DNA from 4 places in the Methylobacterium sp. 13MFTsu3.1M2 genome. Region 2 is predicted to be linked to each of the others. Evidence: riboswitches for the same ligand, from Rfam matches in the RefSeq annotation. Region 2 holds a riboswitch; each other region holds the start of a gene.
What was found. A riboswitch is a leader RNA that binds a small molecule or an ion and turns the genes downstream of it on or off. The one in region 2 is predicted to bind cobalamin.
Positions count from the first base shown of each region.

Region 1: linked by a shared signal. The riboswitch ahead of BM314_RS08390 (TonB-dependent siderophore receptor) and the one ahead of BM314_RS18635 (TonB-dependent receptor) in region 2 are both predicted to bind cobalamin.
Region 3: linked by a shared signal. The riboswitch ahead of BM314_RS15320 (CbtB domain-containing protein) and the one ahead of BM314_RS18635 (TonB-dependent receptor) in region 2 are both predicted to bind cobalamin.
Region 4: linked by a shared signal. The riboswitch ahead of BM314_RS08365 (TonB-dependent receptor plug domain-containing protein) and the one ahead of BM314_RS18635 (TonB-dependent receptor) in region 2 are both predicted to bind cobalamin.

Region 1 is NZ_FOMM01000008.1:17,039-20,693, forward strand. Features, by position in the region: gene BM314_RS08390 (TonB-dependent siderophore receptor) at 1-1,779, opposite strand, end outside; cobalamin riboswitch at 1,961-2,154, opposite strand; gene BM314_RS08395 (IS91 family transposase) at 2,587-3,655, opposite strand, start outside.
Region 2 is NZ_FOMM01000018.1:55,104-58,758, reverse strand. Features, by position in the region: gene BM314_RS18640 (peptidase) at 1-138, opposite strand, end outside; gene BM314_RS18635 (TonB-dependent receptor) at 132-2,315, opposite strand; cobalamin riboswitch at 2,600-2,793, opposite strand; gene BM314_RS18630 (NUDIX hydrolase) at 2,898-3,365, shown strand; gene BM314_RS18625 (RluA family pseudouridine synthase) at 3,508-3,655, shown strand, end outside.
Region 3 is NZ_FOMM01000014.1:101,419-105,073, forward strand. Features, by position in the region: gene BM314_RS15315 (discoidin domain-containing protein) at 1-864, opposite strand, end outside; cobalamin riboswitch at 1,026-1,221, shown strand; gene BM314_RS15320 (CbtB domain-containing protein) at 1,256-1,438, shown strand; gene BM314_RS15325 (CbtA family protein) at 1,455-2,207, shown strand; gene BM314_RS15330 (DUF1636 domain-containing protein) at 2,200-2,601, shown strand; gene cobW (cobalamin biosynthesis protein CobW) at 2,598-3,632, shown strand.
Region 4 is NZ_FOMM01000008.1:9,001-12,655, forward strand. Features, by position in the region: gene BM314_RS08365 (TonB-dependent receptor plug domain-containing protein) at 1-1,480, opposite strand, end outside; cobalamin riboswitch at 1,599-1,808, opposite strand; gene BM314_RS08370 (HoxN/HupN/NixA family nickel/cobalt transporter) at 1,906-2,970, opposite strand; gene BM314_RS08375 (TonB-dependent receptor) at 3,318-3,655, opposite strand, start outside.

The sequences.
Region 1 (3,655 bases), on a different contig from region 2:
GCCGAGCAGGCTGCCCGAGTGGCGCGGGATGTTGAGGAGCGGCGAGCCAACCCGCAGGACCTCGTCGCGGGTCACGGCGGCGTCGATGAAGGCGTAGCCGCCGATCACCCGGAACTCGGGCGTCACCTGTCCGACGAAGCTCAGGTCGAAGCCTTGGCTGCGCACGGCCCCGGCGGCGATCTGGAAGAAGAAGTCCCGCGGGTCCGTCGTGAGGACGTTCTCCTTCTCGATGTGGAAGGCCGCGCCGGTCACGCTCAGGCCGGTGAAGAGGTCGAGCTTGACGCCCGCCTCGTAGCCGAAGCCGGTCTCCGGGGCGAAGGGACGGGTCGCGATGTCGAAGCCGGTGTTGGGGCGGAACGAGGCCGCCACGTTGCCGTAGAACGAGAGGAAGGACAGCGGCTGGTAGACGAGGCCCGCACGCGGCGAGAAGCCGGTCCGATCCTGCTCCGTGCGCTCGTTGCCGACCTTGTCGCGGAAGGTCTGGTTGTAGAAGTCGGTCCGGTTGCCGAGGAGGAGCTTCCACTCCGGGCTTAGCGCGATCTGATCCTGCGCGTAGACGGCGGTATTCCCGACGTTCTCGCTCGCGCTGTAGCGCCGCGTGAAGGGCGGCTTGGGCTGGCCGTAGACCGGGTTGAACAGGTCGATGGCGAAGGGGTCGATCCGCGGCGTCGAGCGCAGCAGGTTCTCGGTGCTGTTGTAGCGCTCGTGCTCAAGGCCAAGCAGCACGGTGTGGGCGAACGGCCCGGTGTCGAAGTGCCCGACGAGCTCGGCCTGCCCGATGGCCACGCCCCAGGTGAAGTCGTGCCGACGGAACTCGCGCAACAGGGTGCGGCCGTCGTCGAGGAGGCCGGTCGCGCCGGTCTGCAGGCCGGTCAGGCTGCCGGTATTGAAGTGTCCGGCGACCCGCAGCTGCCAATCGGCGTTGAAGGCATGATCGAGGCGGATCTGCAGGATCCCGGCCTCCGACACGGAATCGTCGCCCGGCTCGCCGAAGAAGCGGGAGCGCGGGACGAGGCCGAGGCGGTTGTTCACCGCGACGGTGCCACGGTCGAAGGTCTGGCGGTTGCGCAGGTACTGCGCCTCGACGGTGAGCTTGGTGTCCGGGCTGATCAGCCAGCTTACCACGGGCGCGGCCAGGACGCGGTCGCCGTCGACGAAATCGCGGAAGCTGTCCTGCCGAGCGAGGGCGCCGTTGAAGCGGTAGAGGACGGTGCCTTCCTCGTTCAGCGGCCCGCCGGCATCGACGGTGGTGCGCGCCGTGCCGAAGCTCCCGACGAGCGTACCCATCTCGACGAAGGGCAGCGCTACGGGCTGCTTGGTCAGGATGTTGACGGTGCCGCCCGGGTCGCTGCGTCCATAGAGTGCCCCGCTCGGACCTTTGAGCACCTCGATGGACTGCACGTTCTGTGTGTCCGGCGCGCCGTTGTAGCCGCGGGCGATGTTGAAGCCGTTGAAGAAGATGTCTTGGGTAGCGAAGCCGCGCACCGAGTAGAGCGCGAGGTTCTGGGCGCCGAAATCATTCTGCTTGTTGACGCCCGGGACGTAGTCGAGCGCTCGTTCGACCCGGGTGGCGGCGGTGTCCCGGAGGACCTCCTGGGGCACGACGTCAACCTGCTGGGGCAGCGAGAGCCGCGGCGTCACCGTCTTGGTGCCGCTGTAGAGGTCCTTGACCTGGTAGGTGGGGGCGGCGGTGTAGCTGCCCTCGACCGAGAGCGGGTCGAGTACGACCGAGGCCGGAGCCGGGTCAGCTCGTAGGCCCTGGGCGGTCGCTGGGGCCAACCCAAGGGAGACGAGCGCGAGCGATGCGACGGATGCGCGAAGCCGCCATTGCGGAGCGGGACGGGACACGGGCCTGGGACCTCGGGACGGCAGTGGCACGTCACCGCGAACGAGGCCTGGGCCACCGCCTCACGAGGCAGCGCTTCGACACCCGCCAGGACACCCCGCCCGACGCGTTTCGCGTGTGACCACGGCTGACGGCAGGTCTCCTGGCTCGCGGGTCATCGCCCTCGCACCGTCTTCCCGGGGTGACCCAGTGACATGGTGGTGAAGGGCTCGCCGCTTACAGTTGCGGGGGCAGCCACGGCATCGGGCTGTCACCCTCACCGCGTTCTCTTTTGATCCCCGAAGGGAACCGTCACGGCCCAGCTACAGCCTCACGAACCCGTGAGTCAACGACGGCGTCCAAATAGCTCTGCCGTCACGCCGGCTGTCTAGCTTGGCCATTTTAGCGAGTGTCGAACGTCCGCTATTCAAGTTTGACGCTCCAAAGCTGACTGGCCGGAAACCTGAAGAGTTTCGGTCGCCGCGAGGCGTACGAAAGTCTTGGATGAACGAACCCGCGGGATGGCGGGCGGGCCTATGGGGATTTGGGCTGGGCGTCGCCCCCAGCGGCGGAGCGACGGCGGGCAAACCTCGCCAGTGGCGTGCTTGGAAGTCCCCGGATTGGCAAGGCCTCAGCGCTTGGCGAAGCGAACCGGGGTTCGGCGATCGCGGGGGCACGGTTCATCCTGAGGTTCGGCACAGGGTGAGGCATGCCCCGAGGCGCGGTTCCTCGGGTGGTTGGCGGCGTCAGGTCATGCCGGGTCATGGCGAACCTGCCCGGTGCGACGTGGAGCGGAACGGCGGCCCACGGGGCTGATGCCAGCCCGCGAAGGACCCGACGATCGTCATGGGACCGCCGCAGCAGGGGCAAGGTGGCCGGGCCTGGCCGGGGCTGTCTTGCGGATCGGGTGCGTCGGCGCTGGGCCGCGGCGGGGCCGCGACGCCGAGGACCGCGCGGATGCGGTCCAGGCCTGCCGTCCGGTTCGAGCCCGTGAGAAAGCCGTAGTGCCGGATGCGGTGGAAGCCGCGCGGCAGGACATGGAGCAGGAAGCGTCGGATGAACTCCGCGGCCGACAGGGTCATGACCCGCGGCCGCCCGGCCTCGTCGCGCCGGTAGTCCTTGACGCGGAAGCTGACGCTCGCCCCGTCGAAGGCGAGGATGCGGCGGCTGGAGATGGCGACGCGGTGGGTGTAGCGCGCCAGATAGGCGAGCACGGCCTTCGGTCCGGCAAAGGGCGGCTTGGCGTAGACCACCCAGCGCTTCCGGCGCACCGGGGCGAGCGCGCGGGCGAAGGCCCTGGGATCCGAGAGTGGGGCCAGGGGGCCGAAGAAGGCGAGCGCCCCGGCCGCGTGGAGCGCGGCGAGCCGTTCGAGGAACAGGCGGCGGAACAGCAGGCCCAGCACCCGCACCGGCAGGAGGAAGCCGGCGCGCGCGGCGATCCAGCGGGTCCCGTCCGGGGAGAGGCCGCCGCCGGGGACGATCATGTGGACATGGGGATGGTGGGTCATGGCCGAGCCCCAGGTGTGGAGCACGGCGGTCAGCCCGACGCGGGCCCCGAGGTGCCTTGGGTCGGCGGCGATCCGCATCATGGTGGTGCTCGCCGCCCGGAACAGCAGGTCGTAGACGGCGGCCTTGTTGTGGAAGGCGATGGCGGCGATCTCGGCCGGCAGGGTGAAGACGACGTGGAAGTAGCCGACCGGCAGGAGGTCGGCCTCGCGCGCGGCGAGCCAGTCGCGGGCGGCCGCGCCCTGGCACCGGGGGCAATGCCGGTTGCGACAGGAGTTGTAGGCGACGCGCAGGTGGCCGCATGCGTCGCAGCCCTCGACATGG
Region 2 (3,655 bases):
GAACGGCACGTAGAGCATCACCAGCCCGGAGCCGATCCACAGCGCGAAGAACAGCCCCGCGGCGATCCCGGCCCAGCGGTGGAACAGGAGCAGCCAGCGCCGTCCCGCCTTGCCGAGCCGGCGCGGCAGGCTCACCACGTCACCGTGTAGGCGACCTCGACCGAGCGCGGGCGCCCGAGCAGCCAGTTGGTCCCGACCCCGTTCACGGCGTTGCCCGAGATCGCGTAGACCTTGTCGAACAGGTTGTAGACCCGCACGGACAGGCGCGAATCCGCCGTCACCTGATGGTCCAGGACCGCGTTGACGAGGTTGTAGGCGGGGCGCCGCGCCGTGTTGCCGAAGTCGCTGTAGACCTGCCCGACGTTCTGCAGTCCGACCCGCGCGGTCCAGTCGCGGGTGACGTCCCAGGTCAGCCAGAGGTTGGCCACGCGCTCGGGCACGTCGATCGGCTGGTTGCCGGCATACGAGACGGTGGCGCCGTTCACCGTCTGGTCGAACCGGTCGTACTGCGCGTGGAGGAGCGCGAGGTTGCCGTCGAGCCGCCAGCCCGGCGCGAAGCGCCAGCCGAGCGCCAGCTCGAAGCCCTGCGAGGACTGGCTCCCCACCTGCGTGGACAGCGTCGGCTGGCCGGGGATCGCCGAGATCAGGTTGTCCTTGACGATCCGGTAGCCCGCGACGGTCCATTCGAGGGCGCCGTCGAAGGCCAGCCCCTTGGCGCCGATCTCGACCTGATCGCCGGTCGCGAGCTTGAAGCCCGCCAGCGACTGCGACAGCGTGATCAGGCTGTTCACCGGGTCGGTGGCGAAGCTGTACTGGGCGTAGAGCGCGCTGTCCGGCGTCGGGTTGTAGACGAGGCCGAACCGGTAGCCGAGCGCCCGATAGGTCTTCTCGAACCGCGATCCCGTCTGCAGGTCCTCGCGGTTCAGCGTCGGCACGTCGAGGCGCACGCCCGTGAGGAACGACAGCTTGTCCGACAGGATCACCCGGTCCTCGGCGAAGACCGAGGCCTGGCTCGTCTGCGTCGCGTAGGCCGGGCGCGCCCGGCCGTTCTGCGGGAACAGGCCCGGATCGTAGCCGGTGAGCGGCACGCTCGTCGTCTGGTCGAAGTAGAAGTTATTGGTGTGACGGAAGTCGATGTGATTCACGTCGAAGCCGGCCACGAACTGGTTCGGCAGCCCGAACAGGCTGCCCCGGAACGTCGCGTCGAGGCGGTCTCCGACCTGCTCCTGGCTGTGGTAGATCTCCAGGTAGTCGCCCCGGTCCACGAGCCCGGTGCCGCGGTTGTAGCTGTACTGCTCGACGTCGAGCCAGTGGCGCCGGCTGGTCAGCCGGTAGGCGGTGTTGCGGATCGTGATGTCGGCCGAGGGGGACCACTCGGTCTTGAGCTGGGTCCAGTTGTCGGCCCAGGTGATCTTCGCGTCGCGGACGTTGTAGTTGTTGAACCGGATGAGATCCGGGATCCGTCCCTCGACCAGCGGGGTGCCCCAGTAGCGGGCGGGCTCCTGGTAGCCGAGATCGTGGCTCAGGGTGAAGGCGAGGTCGGCGCTCGGCCGGAACAGCAGGGCGGCGGAGACCGCGAGGTTGCGGAAATCGCCCTCCGGCCGCATCCAGCCGTCGGCGCGATTGCCGCTGACGTTGAGGCGGTACGCGAAGGTGTCGCCGTACTCCGCCTGCCCCAGCGGGCCACCGGAATCGAGGGCGAGCCGCGCGACACCGTCGGTGCCGATGACCGCGCGGGCGGCGTTGATCGGCACGAAGACCGGCTTCTTGGGCACCACGTTGATGACGCCGCCGATGGCGCCGTCGCCGTAGAGCACCGAGGACGGCCCGCGCAGCACCTCGATCCGCTCGACGTTCCACGTGTCGAACGGGAAGGTCACGGTGTTGGCGCCGACGTAGAAGCGCGTGCCGTCGTATAGCTGCTGGATCGAGTTCGGGCCGGCGAAGCCGCGGGACGTGAACGCGCCGTTGCCGTTGCCGGGCGCCGCGATGGTGGTGATGCCGGTCGCGTCCTGAGTCACGGCCTCGGCGATCGTGTCCTGGCCGCGCAGCCGCGCGGTCTCGCCCGACACGATGTCGAGGCTGGCCGGCGTCTCCAGCGGCGTCAGGCCGAGGCGGCTCGCGGTCCGGTCGGGCGTGCGCAGGTTGAGCCCGTTCGGCGGGAGGCGGCCCGGGTCGCCGCCCGCGCCCGCGACCGACAGCTCATCCAGCGTGACCGCCTCCTGTGCGGCGGCCGGACTGGCGAGGAGCGCGAGGAGAACGCCGCAGAGGGGGGCCCGCCCGCCGGGGCGGGAGCGATGGGTCGATGGAGACATGGGGAAAGTGGTCCGTGCACGGCGCGCGCCGGCCCCCGCGTCCTACAAGCATTGTAATAACATTACAATGCGCCCGCTGTCCGGTAGCCTCTGCCCGTGCGGGCGCGCGACGGCGTCCTGCCACAGGGCTCAAGGGAGTCGGGACAGCGGAAACGGGCATGGGGAACGGCGTCGCGGGCGCGCTTGCTGTGGCACGTCACCGCGAACGAGGCCTCGGCGGCCGCCTCCCCTCGGGACTGGCGGCGCCTCGACACCCGCCAGGACACCCCGCCCGGCGCGTTTCGCGTGTGACCACGGCTGACGGCAGGTCTCCTGGCTCGCGGGTCGCCGCCCTCGCACCGTCTTCCCGGGGTGACCCAGTGACGTGGTGGTGAAGGGCTCGCCGCTTACAGTTGCGGGGGCAGCCGCGGCTTCGGGGCGAACCCCTCACCGCGTTCCCTTTTGATCCCCGAGGGGAACCGTCGAACACAGCTTGGCCGTAGCGGGGGCGGGCGTCAACCGTGTGTCCGGTTGTTGCCGTGGATCGGCGCGCTGTGCGCCGGTCCGTTGCGGCCTCGCCGACGACGGGCTAGCCCCTGCGGGATGACGGTCTGGCGGCCCCCTGCGGAGATACGCGTGAAGGCACTGGGTCTGCCCCGGCGCGGCAACAGCCTGCTCGTGGCCGAGGTCCGCGCGGATGACGGGCGGCTGAAAGGCGTCCGGCCGCTCGGCGGCAGCGTCGCGTTCGGCGAGCGGGTCGAGGACGCCCTGATCCGGGAGTTCCGAGAGGAGCTCGGCGTCACCGTCTCGGTGCTCGGCGGCCCCCGCGTCATGGAGAACATCTTCACGCACGAGGGGCAGGTCGGGCACGAGGTGCTGTTCCTGTTCCCCGTCGCCCTGCCGCCGGGGCGGTTCGACGGGCAGGAGCGATTCGTGTTCCACGAGGATTCCGGCACCGCCTGCGTGGCGCGGTGGTGCGATCTGGACGGGCTCGACGTGCCGGGCGGTCCCGACCTCTTCCCCGCCGGCCTGAAGGCCCGCCTCCGCGACGCGTGGCGCGCGGAGCCCTGACGGACCGGGCCGGCCCACCGCCTTTGCCGCTCGGCGCGGGCGATGCTACAGCCGGGCAATCCCATCGGTCCGGACGTCCGCGACGCCGCGGCCCATGCGCCCGGACGCTCCGTCCGACGCGGAGACGGGTGCCGGCGGAAGCATGACGATACGACCTCCCAGAAGCGGCGGGCCGACGGGGCGCAAGCCTCAGGCCGGCAAGTCCAGCGCCAGCAAGTTCAGGGGCGGCAAGGCCCAGGCCGACGGCCGCGCCCGCACGGGCCCGCGCACCAGCGCCCGCGACGCCGCCG
Region 3 (3,655 bases), on a different contig from region 2:
GATCAGGAGCTGGTCGTGGGGCTTCACCGGGAAGCTCTTCGGCAGGCCGTTGAACAGCGGCCGGATCACGCTCTGCACGATCACGCGCGAATCCGTCGGCCCCCGCAGCGCGGTCACGCGCTCGAACTGCGTCGGGTCGAAATACAGGCCCGACAGGAAGTAGCCGTCCGCCGGCAGCGGCTCGTCCGGCGGGATGAAGGTGAGGCCGTCGCAGGTCAGCCGCTCGGTCAGGAAGATCACCTTGCTGCGGTCGACCTTGGGCACCTTGATGTATTTCAGGTTGAGCGCCTTCGCGATCGTCACCGCGATGATGTACTGGACGAGGCAGTTGCCGAAGGCGCCGTTCTCGAACAGCGACAGGCCGACCAGGGCGTGGCTGGCGCGGTCGGGCGCCGACTGGAGCGCGTAGGTGACGTAGACGTTGGCGCCGGGCGTCTCGTTCAGGAGCGTCACGTCGAGGCCGAGCATCGCCCGCAGCGCGATCAGGTCGATCGCGGCCTCGTCGGCGCGGATGCCGATGCCGGCGATCCGGGCCGGTTCGGGCGCGGCGATCCGGACCGCGCGCGCCCAGGCCCGCTCGTCGGGGACGATCGCGGCGACGAGGGCGTCCGGGGTCGCGGTCCAGCCAGCGAGGTCCGGCTCGGCCCACGTCACGCCGTCCTGCGAGACCGCCACCGCGACGTCGCCAGGCTCGGCGGGAACCGCCCCCTCCCCCGGCCGCAGGGCGACGGAATGGATCGGGAAGCGGCCGCCGAGGTCGACCTCGAGCCACGTCGTTCCCGTGCCCGCATCGGAGACGATCCGCGGCTTACGGCCGGCCGCGAGATCGACGAGAACCGGGGTCGGATCGTCTGTCGGGGCCATCGGGTCTCCGGGAGTTCAGCGCCCGCGCCGGGGCCGGGCGGGTATCGGGTGCGGCGGTGCCCGCTCCGGGGCGCGGCCGTCAAGCCCACCCCGATCGCGGGGCGGGCGCGGGAAACGGCCGCGATCCGGCGCCGCTCCGTTGTGTCCTGGCGGTCATGCGTCTACAACGGCCGGGCGACGGTGCCCCGGAGACGGGGTGAAAAGGGAATGCGGTGAGGGGTTTGAAGCCCCGATTCCGCGGCTGCCCCCGCAACTGTGAGCGGCGAGCGCCCGCCAAGCGCCACCGGAGCGATCCGGGAAGGCGGTGGGCGCGCCGAGCCGCGAGCCAGGAGACCTGCCGTCGCGACAGGATCCCGCAATGCCGCCGGTGGGGCGGCTGGAGACGCTTCTGATGACGACGCAAACCCTCGCCCCCATCGCCGCCGGCACCCGCGCGTCGGAGCGCCCGATCGCCGTCGCGCTCGCGGCCGTGCTGGGCCTCGGCCTGCTATTCATGGCGGGCTTCTCGCCGGCGATCGCGCTCCACAACGCGGCGCACGACTTCCGCCACACCCAGAACTTCCCCTGCCACTGACGTTCCCGGACCAGGGATGATCATCCGGCTCCTGTCGGCGGCCCTCGCCGCCGGCTTCTTCGCGGCTGCCATCGTGACGGGCCTCGAACTCACGCTGACCTCGCCGCTGATCGTCGCGGCCGAGCGCTACGAGCAGCAGGAGGCGCCGAACCGGGCTGCCAAGGCGCTCCCGATCAAGGCGTTCCCGATCGTGCTGGCCCATGCCGGGCACGACCATGCCGCGCCCGACGCCGCGCCGGAATGGCAGCCCGCGCCCGGCCTGCCGCGGATGGCCTTCACCGGGCTCGCGACCCTCGTGGGTGGCGTGGGCTACGCGCTGCTGCTCGGCGCGGTGATGCTCGCCTGCGGCCGCGAACCCACGCCGCAGGTCGGCCTCGCCTTCGCGGTGGCCGCCTTCGCCAGCGTCGCCCTCGCGCCGGGTCTCGGCCTGCCGCCGGAACTGCCCGGCAGCGCGGCGGCCCCGCTCGCGACGCGGCAGGCGTGGTGGGTGATGACCGCCGCGGCGACCGGCATGGGGCTCTACCTGATCACGATTCGCCGCGCGCTGATCACGATCCTCGGGGGGCTCGTCCTGATCATCGCCCCGCACGTCGTCGGCGCCCCGCAGGCGCCCGAGGCCGCGTCCGAACTTCCGGCGGCGCTCGCCGCGCAATTCGCCGCGCGGTCGCTCGCCATCAGCTTCGTGTTCTGGATCCTGATCGGGCTGGGGCTCGGCTGGGCGTGGCAGGCCTTCGCCCGCGGCGCGGATCGGGGAGCGGCCCGTGCCTGAGACCGTTCTCTACGTCTGCACCACCTGCCGCCGGCCGGACGACGACCCCGACGGGCCCCGCGCCGGGGCCCGCCTGCTGGAGGCGCTCCGGGCGCGGAGCGGCGCCACGCCGGACCTGCGGGTCGAGGCGGTGGAGTGCCTGTCGGTCTGCAAGCGGCCCTGCACCGTGGCGGTCGCCGCGGCCGACCGCTGGACCTACGTCTACGGCGACATGGATCCCGCCGCCTCGGCCGAGATCATCCTCGGCGGGCTCGCGGCCTACGCGGCGACCCCGGACGGCATCGTGCCCTGGCGCGAGCGTCCGGAGGCGTTCCGCAAGGGCGTGATCGCCCGCATTCCCCCTTTCCCAGAACCCCGCCCGGTCCCCGCCGGCACCCTGGAGCCCGCGGAATGACCCTCGTGAACAAGATCCCCTGCACCATCATCACCGGCTTCCTCGGGGCCGGCAAGACGACCCTCGTCCGCCACGTGGTCGAGAACGCCAAGGGGCGCCGCCTCGCGATCCTGGTGAACGAGTTCGGTGATATCGGCTTCGACAAGTCCTTCCTGGCGGCCTGCGGCGTCGAGGGCTGCACCGAGGACGCCATCGTCGAGCTGCCGAACGGCTGCATCTGCTGCACGGTCGCGGACGATTTCGTGCCGGCGCTGGAGACCCTTCTCGGCCGCGCCGAGCCGCCGGAGCACATCCTGATCGAGACCTCGGGCCTCGCCCTGCCGAAGCCGCTGGTCCAGGCGTTCCAGTGGCCGGCGATCCGCTCGCGGGTGACCGTCGACGGCGTGGTCGCGGTGGTCGACGGCCCGGCGGTGGCCTCGGGCGCCTTCGCGGAGGATCCGGAGGCTCTGGCGGCCCAGCGGGCCGCCGACCAGTCGGTCGACCACGACAACCCCCTGGAGGAGGTGTTCGAGGACCAGCTCCTCTGCGCCGACCTCGTGGTCGTCAACAAGGCCGACCTGATCGACGCCGCGACCCGGGCGCGGGTCCGTGCCGAGGTGGAGGGGCACCTCCCTCGCGCCGTGAAGGTGGTCGAGACCGAGAACGGCGCCATCGACCCGCGGGTGCTGCTCGGCCTCGGCGCGGCCGCCGAGGACGATCTCGACGCCCGCCCCTCGCATCACGGCGAGGGCGAGGACCACGACCACGACGATTTCGAGACGGTCGCGCTGCCGGTGCGCCCGGCGGTGACCGCGGGGGATCTCGCGGCCCGGGTCGAGGCGGCGGCCGAGGCCGCCGGCGTCCTGCGCATCAAGGGCTTCGCCGAGGTCGAGGGCAAGCCGATGCGCCTCGTGGTGCAGGGTGTCGGCCGGCGCGTGACCCATCATTTCGACCGCCCCTGGCGGGCCGGGGAAGCCCGCGACGGGACGCTGGTGGTGATCGGCCTCAAGGGCTTCGACAAGAACGCCGTCGCGGCGGCCCTCGCGGGATGAGGCCGGTCGCGCACGCCCGCCCA
Region 4 (3,655 bases), on a different contig from region 2:
AGTAGGTCGCCCCCACCGTCATGAACCCGTCGAACAGCGGCTGTTCGAAGCCCCCGTCGAAGCCGAAGCTCTCCTCCGGCCGCAGGTTCGGGTTCCCGAAGAAGCGGAAGCCCGGGTAGTCCTGGTAGAGCTGGCTTAGGGTCGGCGGCTTGAAACCGGTGCCGACGCTGCCCTTCAGGCGGGTCCCGGTGCCGGGCACGATATAGCTCGGCGCCACCCGGTAGGTGCTCGCGCCGCCGAACTGATCGTTCGCGTCGTGGCGGATGTTGGCGACAAGCGAGGCACCCGCGAAGGGGGTGGTCTGAAACTCGGCGAAGCCGGCGGTGTTGCCGTTGGACCGGTCGATGCCGGTCGTCTCGAAGCGCTCGTCCTCGCGCTGGGCCCCGAAAAGGACGAGGTTGCCGGGAGAGACCTGCCAGTCACCGCGGTAGTCGAACCGGGTCCGCTCGCCGAGGTAGGTCGTCGGCGTCGGCGCCGCGAGGGGATCCAGCGGGCCGGCGAACAGGCGATCAAACTTCGAATAATTCGCCCCGAGGACGTTGTGGAAGCCCGGCACCGGCGTCCACTCGGCCTCGCCCCTCATGATCAGCTGCTGCTGGTCGTTGAGGTTTCGGTACGGCAGCGGCACGTACGGGAAGCCTCCGTCGGCCTGGTCGAGATAGGCGCTGTCGGAGAAGCGAAGGACGTAGTTGAGCCGGAACTCGTCGGTGAGTTGCGCCCCAAGCTTGGTCGAGACCGTCTTGATGTCGGTGAAAGCGGTCCGCAGCGGCACGCCGCGGGGCAGCAGCTCGAACGGGGTGACCTGGACGGCGGATTGCCGGATGTGGCCGACCGACACCGAGTAGTCGAAGATCCCCTCCGAACCCGAGATGTTGCCGAACTGGTTGAACGTGCCGAACGAGCCGCCCTCGACGGTCGCCGTCGCCCGGGCCGGACCCTCGCCGCGCTTGGTCACGACGGAGACCACGCCGCCGATGGCGTCGGCTCCGTAGAGGCCGCTCTGGGGCCCGCGGAGCACCTCGATCCGCGAGAGGTCGTAGGTCTGCAACTGGCTGAAGTCGAAGGCACGGTTCGGGGTAGAGGGGTCGTTGACGTCGATGCCGTCGATCTGGACCTTCACGTGGTTCGAGTTGGTGCCGCGGATGAACACCGAGGTCTGACCGCCCGCGCCGCCGGTCTGCACGACGTTGAGGCCGGGCACCTGCTGGAGGGCATCCGGCACCGTCCGGCGCTGCTGCTCCTGAAGCAGGCGGTCGGTGAGCACGGTGACACTCGATCCCGTGTTGGCAATCGGCGTCGGCACGCCGGTGGCCGAGACCGAGATCTCGGACAGGGAGACCGCGGCCTGTGCGCCTCCCTGGGCATCGGCGAACGGCGCAGCGACCTGCTGCGCGAAGGCGGGAACGGACACGAGCAGCGCGGACGCGGCGCAGGACAGCGCCAGCGTGCGCCGGAGCGCGGAGGAGACGGAACAGGACACGGGACGGCCTCGGGGGACGGCTGTGGCACGTCACCGCGAACGAGGCCTCGGCGGCCGCTTCCTCAAGGGAACCACGGCGCCGCGACACCTCCCAGGACACCCCGCCCGGCAAGCTCCGCGTGTGACCACGGCTGACGGCAGGTCTCCTGGCTCGCGGGTCGTCGCCCTCTCATCGTCTTCCCGGGCGAGGCCGCCCAGTGACGTCGTGATGAAGGACTCGCCGCTTACAGTTGCGGGGGCAGCCGCGGCATCGGCCGAGCCCTCACGGGCGTGGCCTCACCGCGTTCCCTTTTGATCCCCGAGGGGAACCGTCATGCTCAAGCTAGGATGCGATGTATCTATTCGTCAACGCGCGGAAACACGTTGTTCAGATGTGTGGCATCCTGGACGGGTCGGTCGTTGTCCTGACAGGTGCCCGTGGGTGGTCAGGGAGCATCTGCAGGTCTTACGTCGATACGGTCGAACCCACCGAGGCGGTAGACGAGGAACGACAGGAGCCAAGCCGCCGCGAACAGGCCGACGATGCCGAAGCCAAGCACACCGAAATGGTCGTTGATCGCGGCTACCCGTTGCCAGAACCAGCCCTGGAGGTTGAGCTTGTCCGCCAGGAGGTTCAGCGCCTCCAGCGTGCCGACCACCAGCGCGACAGCCACCGACACGAGGGTGATGGTGAGGTTGTAGAACAGCTTGCGCATGGGCTGGACATAGGCCCAGCTGTAGGCGCCGAGCATCAGCACGCCGTCGGTCGCGTCGACCAACGTCATCCCAGCGGTGAACAGCGCCGGGAAGACAAGGATCGTCCAGAGATCCATACCCTGGCTCGCCTGGGCGGCCGAGAGTCCGAACAGGCTCACCTCCGTGGCGGTGTCGAAGCCGAGCGCGAAGAGCAGGCCCAGCGGGTACATGTGCCAGGAGCGCGTCACGAGGCGGAAGAGCGGCCGCAGTATCCGGGCGAGCACGCCCTGGTTGGCGAGCAGCATGTCGAGGTCGGCCTCGACGTAGCGGCCGGTGCGCCGCACCTGCCGGAACGCGCGCCAGACCCCCGCGAGGACGACGAGATTGACGAGGCCGATGAGGATCAGGAAGGCGGCCGAAACGCCTGTGCCGATCAGGCCGCCTAGCTCCCGGTAGCCTTCCGAGGCCGTGATCAGGCTGGTGGCGGCCAGCGCCACCGCAGCCGCGGCCACCACCACGACGGTGGAATGGCCGAGGGCGAACCAGAAGCCGACCGAGACCGGCCGCTGGCCCGCCTGCATCAGCTTGCGCGTGACGTTGTCGATGGCGGCGATGTGGTCGGGATCGACCGCGTGGCGCAGCCCGAAGACGTAGGCCAGCAACGCGGTCGAGAGCAGGGCCGGCTGGCCTGCGAACAGGCTGTAGGCCCAGGACCAGGCGGCGACGTTGGCCGCGATCAGGACGAGGTAAAGCAGCGCGACCCTGCTTCTAATCGAGCGAGGCCTCGCTTCTCGATTGCGAATGGTACCGACCATCACTTCGCTTCAGATGACCGCATCATCGTCCCTCAGCCACAGGCGCGACTTGCCGACAATGGAAGGGGCCTTCAAAAGGTCGCCACCGAGGCTCCCCTTGCTCGCACCAGATGATGCCGACGAATTCTGCCTTGGACGCGGTCCGTCAACGATGGTCGAACGAGCGCCCTTTTGCCGGGCACACCAACGAAAGCCTGCAACGAAAAATGGCCTGCGGTGCGCTTCGCCCTGACATTCGGGAGCAAGTCGAACGCGAGTTGCACTGGCGTACGCGTCATGAACTCGGCTGATGCGCTCGCTCAAGATCTGGACGTTCGTGAAGGCGCCAGCGCCTTAGACTTTCGGCATCAGAACCGCCCGGCGATGGTGAGGCGCACCGCCGTGGGCTCGACGGGATGGAACACGCGGTCGATCAGCCCCTCGGCCGGCTCGCCGGGTAAGCGCGAGACGTATGCGTAGGTGATTTGGTCGGACTTGCTGTTCGTCAGGTTCAGCACGTCCAGGGAGACGCTGACGCCGTTCTCGAAGGCGTACCCGATCCGTCCGTTGAAGAGCGCGGTGGGGCGGGAGCGGATGGAGTTGTCCTCGATCAGCGGGCGCGGACCGAAGTAGCGGAAGCGGAGCGACCCGAACCAGCCGAGCGGCTCGCCGAACGTGATGCCCGCAGAGGCGATGGTGGTGGGAG